2 linked regions of the Salinivibrio kushneri genome follow. The protein of the gene in region 1 interacts with the protein of each later gene in a pairwise test. Links are inferred from orthologs where the notes say so. Each region holds a gene or a part of one and is shown in the gene's direction. Other genes may lie near its edges.

What was found. Proteins that work in one complex are often made in the same cells at the same time.
Region 2: the proteins of mrdA (region 1) and N8M53_RS01020 interact in binary tests that used the Escherichia coli proteins (3 or more experiments, as listed by UniProt). The link is inferred for Salinivibrio kushneri from one-to-one orthologs.

The regions. Positions count from the first base shown.
Region 1 is NZ_CP114588.1:722,270-726,448, reverse strand. What follows is about bases 1-2,898. They hold mrdA (penicillin-binding protein 2), read left to right. Parts: upstream 1-458; coding sequence 459-2,339; downstream 2,340-2,898. Other genes in these bases: rodA (rod shape-determining protein RodA), read left to right, coding at 2,336-2,898; rlmH (23S rRNA (pseudouridine(1915)-N(3))-methyltransferase RlmH), read left to right, coding at 1-452. Also shown: more of rodA, read left to right, coding at 2,899-3,454; N8M53_RS03535 (septal ring lytic transglycosylase RlpA family protein), read left to right, coding at 3,457-4,179. UniProt on the Escherichia coli protein: Catalyzes cross-linking of the peptidoglycan cell wall. Responsible for the determination of the rod shape of the cell. Is probably required for lateral peptidoglycan synthesis and maintenance of the correct diameter during lateral and centripetal growth.
Region 2 is NZ_CP114588.1:208,038-213,681, reverse strand. Bases 1,241-4,321 are described here. They hold N8M53_RS01020 (penicillin-binding protein 1A), read left to right. Parts: upstream 1,241-1,575; coding sequence 1,576-4,068; downstream 4,069-4,321. Other genes in these bases: oxyR (DNA-binding transcriptional regulator OxyR), read right to left, coding at 4,152-4,321; N8M53_RS01025 (hypothetical protein), read right to left, coding at 1,241-1,433. Also shown: N8M53_RS01030 (PilN domain-containing protein), read right to left, coding at 1-540; more of N8M53_RS01025, read right to left, coding at 537-1,240; more of oxyR, read right to left, coding at 4,322-5,060; N8M53_RS01010 (glutathione peroxidase), read left to right, coding at 5,201-5,644. UniProt on the Escherichia coli protein: Cell wall formation. Synthesis of cross-linked peptidoglycan from the lipid intermediates.

The DNA.
Region 1 (4,179 bases):
CGGTCGGCAATAAAATGCCTAAATGGGTAGAGCAAGGCTTTGAAGAATACCAACGCCGCTTTCCGAAAGACATGCCACTCGAGCTGATTGAAGTGCCAGCCGGCAAGCGTGGCAAAAATGCCGACATTGCCCGCATCTTGCAAAAAGAAGGGGAAGCCATGCTGGCGGCGGTCAGTCGTGGCAGCCGCATTGTAACACTCGATATTCCCGGCAAGCCTTGGGATACACCGCAATTGGCTAACCAATTGGAAAAGTGGAAGCTTGATGGCCGCGATGTCGCCATTTTGATCGGTGGGCCAGAAGGGCTCGCGCCACAGTGTAAAGCCGCCGCCGAGCAAAGCTGGTCACTGTCACCACTGACCCTCCCCCACCCGCTAGTGCGCATCATTATGGCCGAGAGCCTGTATCGCGCGTGGAGCTTGACCACCAATCATCCGTATCATCGAGAATAAGCAAAGATGAAGCGCCAACGAGTTGAAATCCGAGACCACAGCGCCGAGGCGGCCTTGTTTGTACGACGCGCTATCGTCTGTTTTGTCGGTATTATGGCGCTGGTTGGGGTGCTCCTGACTAACCTTTATCATATTCAGGTGACCGAGCACCAAGACTACCAAACACGCTCGAACGATAACCGTATCAAAGTTGTCCCCGTCGCCCCTAACCGCGGGCTTATTTACGATCGCAACGGAAAGTTACTGGCTGAAAACCGCCCCGTTTATCACTTAGAAGTGACCCCTGAACAAGTCGATGATATGCCGGCAACCCTGGCTCAGCTAAAAGACTTACTTTCATTGACCGACAAAGACATTACGCGCTTCCAGAAAGAGCGTCGCCGCTCGCGACGTTTTAATGCCGTGGCATTGAAAACTCAGCTCACCGACAAAGAAGTCGCGATTTTTTCCGCGCACCAGCATCAGTTTTCTGGGGTGGAAATCAAAGCCTACTTAAAGCGCCATTATCCCTATGGTGACGCACTCACCCATGTGCTCGGATATGTCGCCAAGATTAATGATCGCGATATTGCCAAGCTAAGACAAAAAGGGGTGCTCAATAACTACAAAGCAACCCGAGATATTGGCAAGCTAGGGATTGAAAAATACTACGAGTCAACACTGCATGGTAAAGCCGGCTACCAAGAAGTTGAGGTGAACAGCCGTGGCCGTGTGATACGTACACTTAAATATGTACCGCCGCAGCCGGGCAAAGATCTGATTCTTAACCTCGACATTGACCTGCAGCTCTATGTGCGCGGCATCCTTGGGGATCGCAGAGGTGCAGTGGTCGTCGTCGACCCTGACACCTCGGGTGTCTTGGCCATGGTCTCCACCCCAAGCTATGATCCTAACTTATTTGTGCACGGTATTTCTGGCAAGCAATACCGGCAGCTGCTGAACGATAAAGATCGTCCCTTGGTAAATCGCGCCACTCTTGGCATTTATCCCCCCGCCTCGACGGTGAAACCTTTCATTGCTGTCGCCGCTTTAGAAGAAGGTGTGGTCACCACCAAAACCACGCGTAATGACCCAGGTTATTGGCGGATCCCCAACTCAGACACTCGCCCCTTCCGCGATTGGCTGCCGTGGGGCCACGGACGCGTAAACATCGTGCAATCGATCGAGGAGTCAGTTGATACCTTCTTCTATCAAATTGCTTATGACATGGGGATCGATAAACTCTCTATGTGGATGGAAAAGTTTGGCTTTGGCCAATACACAGGCATCGACATTCAAGAAGAAAGCAGCGCTAATATGCCTAACCGCGAATGGAAGATGAGCCGCTACCGCCAACCTTGGTACAAAGGTGACACGATTCCAGTCGGGATTGGACAAGGCTATTGGACGGCAACCCCGATGCAGATCGTTAAAGCATTAACGGTGCTGATCAACCGTGGCGAAGTCAAAGCGCCCAAACTATTAAACAAAACACGCGATGAACACGGCACCCACAAGCCCGACGCCGAGCCCTTTCCTCCGATTAAAGGCGTCGACGATAAATATTGGGATGTTGGCCTCAAAGGCATGCAACTGGTTAACCACGGCCGCAAAGGAACCGCGCGTCGTTCATTCCGTTCAGCGGAATATTTATCTGGCGGGAAATCAGGTACCGCGCAGGTATTCGGGCTGGGTGAAGACGAAGAATATAACGCGGACGAAATTGCTGAACACCTGCGAGATCATGCACTTTTCATCGGTTTTGCGCCCTTTGAAAGCCCAGAAGTCGCTGTCTCTATGGTACTCGAAAACGCTGGCGGTGGTTCGAGCAACGGTGGCCCTATTGCCCGCCGCATCTTCGACCATATTTTGTTAGAAGACAAAGAGACAAAAGAGGCTAAACAATGAGTTCACTTGCCCAAGTCAGCGCGAAACGCTCTTTGTTCGATCGCTTGCACCTCGACTTGCCGATGCTCGTCGGTATTCTATTACTCATGGGCTTCGGGCTTGTGGTGATGTATAGCGCCAGTGGGCAAAGCATGGTGATGATGGAACGCCAGGCCATTCGTATGTTATTGGCTTTGGCTGTCATGTTCGCCCTTGCCCAAGTACCGCCTCGTCACTATGAATTTTGGGCGCCGTATTTGTATGCGATCGGTGTGGTGTTGCTGGCCGCCGTTTTGTTGGTGGGCGAGACCGCAAAAGGGGCACAACGTTGGCTCGATCTCGGTTTTGTCACTTTCCAGCCATCAGAGATCATTAAACTTGCGGTACCGCTCATGCTGGCGCGCTTTATTGGCAAAGACCCGCTCCCCCCCAAGTTTACCCACTTGCTGATTGCGCTGGTGTTACTGTTTGTTCCCACTATTATGATTGCCAAGCAACCCGACTTGGGAACATCAATACTGATTGCCGCCTCAGGGGTGTTTGTTTTGTTTCTGGCCGGGATTAGCTGGAAAATTATTACAGCAGCAGTGATTGCGCTTGCCAGTTTTGTCCCTGTGCTTTGGTTTTTCCTGATGCACGACTATCAGCGCACCCGCGTACTCACCCTGTTTAACCCAGAGTCCGATCCCTTGGGGGCGGGCTATCATATCATTCAGTCTAAGATTGCTATTGGTTCTGGTGGCTTAAGCGGCAAAGGCTGGTTGCAAGGGACACAGTCCCAATTGGAGTTTCTCCCTGAGCGGCACACCGACTTTATTTTTGCCGTCATCGCTGAAGAGTGGGGGTTGATTGGTGTCTGCGTGTTGCTGGCTTTGTATCTCTTTTTGATTGGCCGAGGGCTGATGCTCGCCAGCCGCGCCCAAACGGCATTTGGCCGAATGATGGCAGGCAGTATCGTTTTAAGCTTTTTTGTTTATGTTTTTGTCAATATTGGCATGGTCAGCGGCATTCTTCCTGTGGTTGGGGTACCCTTACCGCTTATCAGTTATGGTGGCACCTCCATGGTCACCTTGATGGCCGGTTTTGGCATTCTGATGTCTATTCACACTCATCGTAAAATGTTATCCAGGGCATAAACATGCGAGCTATTATCATTTCTAGCGCTATCGTCTTATTAAGTGCATGCAGCAGTCAACAAGGTCGCTACGACATGCACAGTGATAAAGCACCTGAGACGGTGCCACAAGTTATTCACGCAGAAAACGCACAACCCAGATATGAGCCCTACAGCCTCGCAGGTAACAAGGATTACACGTTAAATGGTCAGCGCTACCAAATCTTACGTGATCCAAAAGGCTACCGAGAGGCGGGGATTGCTTCTTGGTACGGTGAGAAATTTCATGGCCATCGCACCTCCAATGGTGAAGTGTATGATATGTACTCCATGTCTGCGGCGCACAAAACCCTTCCGCTGCCCAGTTACGTGGAAGTCACTAACCAGAATAACGGTAAAACAGCGATTGTACGCGTCAACGATCGTGGGCCCTTTCACAATAAACGCTTGATAGACCTGAGTTATGCTGCCGCCAAAAAGCTGGATGTCCTAAAAACGGGCACCGCCCCCGTGTCCTTGCGCCTCCTAACGCCGAGCAAACCAGCGGATGACGAATGGCACTCCGCTCGCCATCATGCCTATTATGTACAACTCGCCGCGCTATCGAATGGCCTAAAAGCCAATCAAACAGCGGAACAATTGGCGAAAACCCATGGTCTACCTACACATATTGCCCGCCGTGATACCGTTTATCGTGTTCGCTTTGGTCCTTTTTATGATCGAGAAAAAGCGCAACAAGCGATGCGC
Region 2 (5,644 bases), 510 kb from region 1 along the record:
ATACTGGGTAAAGGAAAAGCTGAGCGTGAAACGTTTATTGGGTCCAACCGCCTTGCCATTGGTGACGACTGTCTCTATATCAAGCTCGTCTACGGCTTGGTCCGCTTCCAGTGACGCCAGTAAACGCGCAAGCTCCGCGTTAGAGTGAACCCAGCCTTCCAGACTAATACGCTCCGCTTGTTGCGCGATGCGGGTAAGGTACGCCCCAGGAGGCATCACACGAGGAATAAAATTGAGCACGGCAGTCACATTATTACGCTGTTGCTGCAATTGGTTAACTAACCCCAATCGCGACTGCAACGCACGACGCTGCGTATCTTGTTGCTCAAACTGAGCCAAGGTTTTTTTAAACTGCTTGATACCTTGTTCAAGCTGTTGGTTACGTCCTTGCTGGCTCTCTATCCTATGCTGCTGCACTGTTGTGACCGTCCAGCCAAGCAGGAGTGTTACCACCACGACCATGAGCGTGGTAATGGCGAAAGCACGCTGTTGGCGACGCTGTGCTTGTGCCCGCCACGGTAATAAGTTGATGGCCATCATTGAGCACCTCGCAGAGCCAGTCCAAGCGCCACACAGGCAGGGGCGTTCAAATTTTCACAACCAAACGGCGCACCGGGGTTGATTAAGTGGCACGCTATCTGGGCGGGAGAGCGCAGACTCTCCGGCCAATCACCACTTAACCAAACGCTGGCCTCTGAGTGACGACCAGCTTGAGTCAGGTAGGCCTGATAAGCATGTTCAATGTGTTGGCATAGCACTTGGTGGGACAGATCACCGGCGTCTGTCTGTCTCGGTGAGGTCAGCGATAATCGTTGCTGATAATCCTCCCCATCGCTGCGTTTTCCGGTTACCGTCAGTGCCTCCGCACATAAATGTAACCAAAGTGGCCAAACACTGGGTTGATGATAGGCTACTAACGCCTTATACAAGGCTTGAAGACCATGCTGTTGTCGGTCCACCACACGCACGTTTAGTTTGGCTTGGCGACAGGCAGCGAGGATGGGCGCTAACGCGGATTGGCGACACGCGATCACCTGATAATGTGCGTCTCCTGGCTGCGCCCCGACGTCTTTTTTAGAGAAGTCGAACAGGAGATCACTGATGTCCATATTGAGTGCTTGGCTTAGTGCCTGCCCGACCGTCGTTTCTTGCTCTAACGGATCATCAACATCCGCCGCCGTCAATGTTTTGCTGATCACCGTGTCATCTTCGACACCAATCACCACAGTCGCCATCCAGCGCTGGTACCAAGGTAGCGGGTCGAGCATGGTTGCTTTCAATGTTTTGATCGACTCAACCAAGCTGTCATCGTGACAGGCTGTTAGTGTGTGAAAGCTTAATACCTGCTGAGTCGCGGATGATGGCTTAATGGCCACCGCATAACTGGTCTGTTGCCCCAAAGCGAGACCTAAAACTGCCGAACTTCGCATCATTTCGTGTTAGGCTCCCAACGTCAGCGTGAAGTCAGTATTTACAAAACTGGCCTCATCACGGGTTATTTTTAATGCTGGTGCCTTTATACTACTCACGTATGATTATTGAACGGCTCAACGGCAACAAAACGGGAAATCTCAGGTGAAGTTCATAAAGCGTTTGCTTATCTTTGCACTGGTTTGCACAGTGCTTGGAGTCACTACAATCTTTGGGTTTTACCTGTATGTAAAACCTGACCTCCCCGATGTGGCGACACTAAAAAATGTCGAGCTGCAGACTCCGATGCAGGTCTATAGCACCGATGGTGAGTTGATCTCCCAGTTCGGTGAAAAGCGTCGCATCCCCGTCATGCTCGAGGACATCCCTCAACCGATGATTGATGCATTGATTGCCACAGAAGACAGTCGCTTTTACCAACATCCAGGGATTGACCCAATCGGTATTGTGCGCGCCGCGGTGGTGGTGGCCATGTCTGGTACGGCCAAGCAAGGGGCCAGTACCATTACACAGCAGCTGGCACGTAACTTCTTCCTCTCTAACGAAAAGCGGATTATGCGCAAGATAAAAGAAATTTTTATCGCCGTGCATATCGAGCAGCTACTGAACAAAGAAGAGATCCTTGAGCTTTATTTCAACAAAGTCTTCTTAGGCTATCGTGCTTACGGGGTCGGCGCGGCCGCACAGGTTTATTTTGGTAAAACCCTCGATCAACTGACCTTGAGCGAAATGGCAGTGATTGTCGGATTACCCAAAGCGCCCTCCACCATGAACCCGTTATATTCTCTGTCACGGGCGACAGAGCGACGCAACGTTGTACTCGGACGGATGCTCAAAGAGGGTTACATTTCCAACGCAGAATATCAGCAAGCCAAAAATGAACCTATCGTGGCGAGCTATCATGGCGCTGAAATCGAGCTTTCCGCACCTTATGTTGCCGAGATGGCACGTGCATGGGCAGTCGAACAGTTCGGCGACGACGCCTACACCTCCGGTGTGCGTATCTTCACCAGTGTCGATGCTGACAAGCAACGGGCTGCTAACGAGGCGGCAGTGGAAAACATTCTCGCCTACGATCGCCGCCATGGGTTCCGTGGTCCAGTTGCGACCTTATGGCAAGCGCCTAGCCAACGCTGGCAGCACCAGCGCATTGTTGACCATCTTGCCAATCAACCCAGCTACGGCCCCTTAGAGCCCGCCGTCGTGATTGATGTTCAAGCTAAATCGGCACAGGTTGTCGGACCCAATGGCCGTGAAATCGAACTGCCCTGGGAGGGACTAGACTGGGCGCGGCCTTATATTACTGACAGTCGCCAAGGCCCAGCGCCCAAGCGTGCTGATGAGTTCCTCGCCAGTGGTCAGCAAGTGTTTATTCGCCAAGTCGATGACAGCTGGCATTTGGCCCAAGTCCCTACCACCAACACTGCACTGGTCTCTATGTCACCCTCAACGGGGGCAATCAAAGCCTTGGTGGGCGGCTTTAACTTTGTCCATAGCAAGTTCAACCGTGCCACACAGTCAGTGCGCCAGGTGGGCTCGAGTATCAAACCATTTATTTATTCCGCCGCCGTGCACGAAGGCATGACACTCGCCACCTTGATTAATGATGCGCCGATTAACCGCTGGGATCGCAGCCAGGGTGTGGCCTGGCGGCCGAAAAATTCACCACCACGTTATGAAGGACCACTGCGGGCTCGCCTTGGACTGGCGCAATCGAAAAACGTGATGGCCGTGCGGGTGCTGCGTCGCGTGGGATTGGATGACGCACTCGACTACCTCACCCGCTTTGGCTTTAAGCGTGATGACTTGCCGCGCGCAGAAGCCATTGCACTTGGTGCAGGCAGCTTGACACCGGTTGAAATGGCACAGGGCTTTAGCGTGTTTGCCAATGGTGGCTATTTTATGGAGCCCTTTATCATTGATCGGGTCGAAACCCCATTCGGTGAAGAGATTTATCGCGCTAACCCACCGGTGATTTGTGATAATTGCGAGCAGCAAACGGAAGAGGCCAATCCGTTTAATGAGCAGAACTTGCTCGCGCAAGATGACACCACTACCCAGCGCCATGCCAAGCAAGTGATTGATGAGCAGAATGCGTTTTTGGTACGTGAAATGATGCAAAGCAATATCTGGGGCGGCGGCGATTGGCGCTATGGGACAGGCTGGAATGGCACCGGCTGGCGCGCGCAAGCGCTCAAACGGCGTGATATTGGTGGTAAAACCGGTACCACCAATGACTCCAAGGATACGTGGTACACGGGCTACGGCCCAGGCATTGTGACCACGGTATGGGTGGGCTTTGATGATCACTCTCGCAAGCTTGGCCGCACCACTCGCAATGCCAATTTGGGCGACGACCGTCAGCCTATTCGCGGGGCAGAGTCAGGGGCAAAAACCGCCGAGCCCGCGTGGATTGATTTTATGCAGCATGCACTCGCGGACGTCCCTGAGCAGAATAAAACCGTCCCACCTGGCATTGTTAAAGTGCGTATTGACCGCGAAACAGGGCTGTTGACTCGAAAAACCGATCATACTTCGATGTTCGAGTACTTTGTAAAAGGGACCGAGCCGACTGAATATGTCTCATCGCAATCTGATGGCAATATTTATGAGTCAGAAACAGAATCCCTGTTCTAACTCTGTTGCATCGTCAATAGCAACGTAACATCAAGGCGCCCGCATCATGCGGGCGCCTTTTTATATACACATAACGCGACAAGTTAGCGGCAACCCCGATCATGCATCACGGCGGTCATTTGTTCATGGATAGCATCAGCCAGCTGCTCATAACGTCCTCGTAGCGGCGAGCCAGGACGGTAGTCGAGAGTAATTTGACGAGATGGTGTTGGTGAGGTGGTGGGTATATACACCACACCATCTCGCTTATCGGCAGGCACCGATAGCTGCGGCAATAGGGTGATCCCACTCCCTGCCGCAACCATATTCCGCAAGGTTTCTAAACTGGTGGCGCGAAAGCGCTGATCTTCACGCGCCCCCACTTTAAAGCAAAAGCCCATCGCCTGATCGCGCAAACAATGCCCATCGCCCAGCATTAACAAGGTCTCTCCTTGCAGCACATCCAAAGCTACTTCTGCACAATCGGCGAGACGGTGTTTTTCGTTCACGGCAAGCAGCATCGGCTCATCATAAAGTGGCAGCTCTTTTAAATGCTGGGTTTCTTCTACAGAGGCCAAAATGATGCAATCGAGTTTGCCCTCTTCCAATTGCTGCACTAACTGCTGCGTCTGACCTTCGTGAATAAACAGCTCCAGATCAGGAAAACGGTCGCGCAGCATAGGAATGATCTTTGGCAGTAAATAAGGCCCCACAGTAGGAATTAAGCCGATATGCAAAGGGCCTGTCATGCTTTCCCCTTGCTCACTAGCCAATTCGGTCAAAATTGTGACTTCCCGCAAGACGTTACGTGCCTGTTGTACTAACCTCATACCGGCATCGGTGAACAACACACGGCGACTGGTTCGCTCTAACAAACTCACACCCAATTCATCTTCCAGCTTTCGGATTTGACCACTCAAGGTCGGCTGGCTGACAAAGCACGCTTCTGCCGCTTTACGAAAATGTCGGTGTTCGGCCAAAGCGACCAAGTACTCCAAGTCACGAATGTTCATCTTTGTCTCTTCTATAGAGGATAACTATCAAAACCATAGCATTAAGCGATTAGAGCTATCAATTGCAATCGGTAATACTACTCCCATCAAAACGCGGCGACACATTCGCCCACAAACTTAAATCAAGAAAGGACATCACCATGACAGCAACAAAAGAAGGTCAGCCAGTACCACAAGTAACATTCCGCACTCGCGAAGGCGACCAGTGGAAAGACGTTACCACCGATGACATTTTTGCCAATAAAACCGTGATTGTATTCAGCCTGCCAGGTGCGTTCACCCCCACGTGTTCGTCATCACACCTGCCACGCTATAACGAGCTATATCCGGTGTTCCAACAATACGGCGTTGATGACATTGTCTGTGTGTCCGTCAACGATACCTTTGTGATGAACGCCTGGAAAGCCGACCAAGATGCTGACAACATTCATGTCCTGCCTGACGGTAACGGCGAGTTCACCGATGGCATGGACATGCTGGTCGACAAAAACGATCTTGGCTTTGGCAAACGCTCATGGCGTTACAGCATGCTAGTGAAAAACGGCGTGGTCGAGAAAATGTTTATCGAACCCAACGAGCCAGGC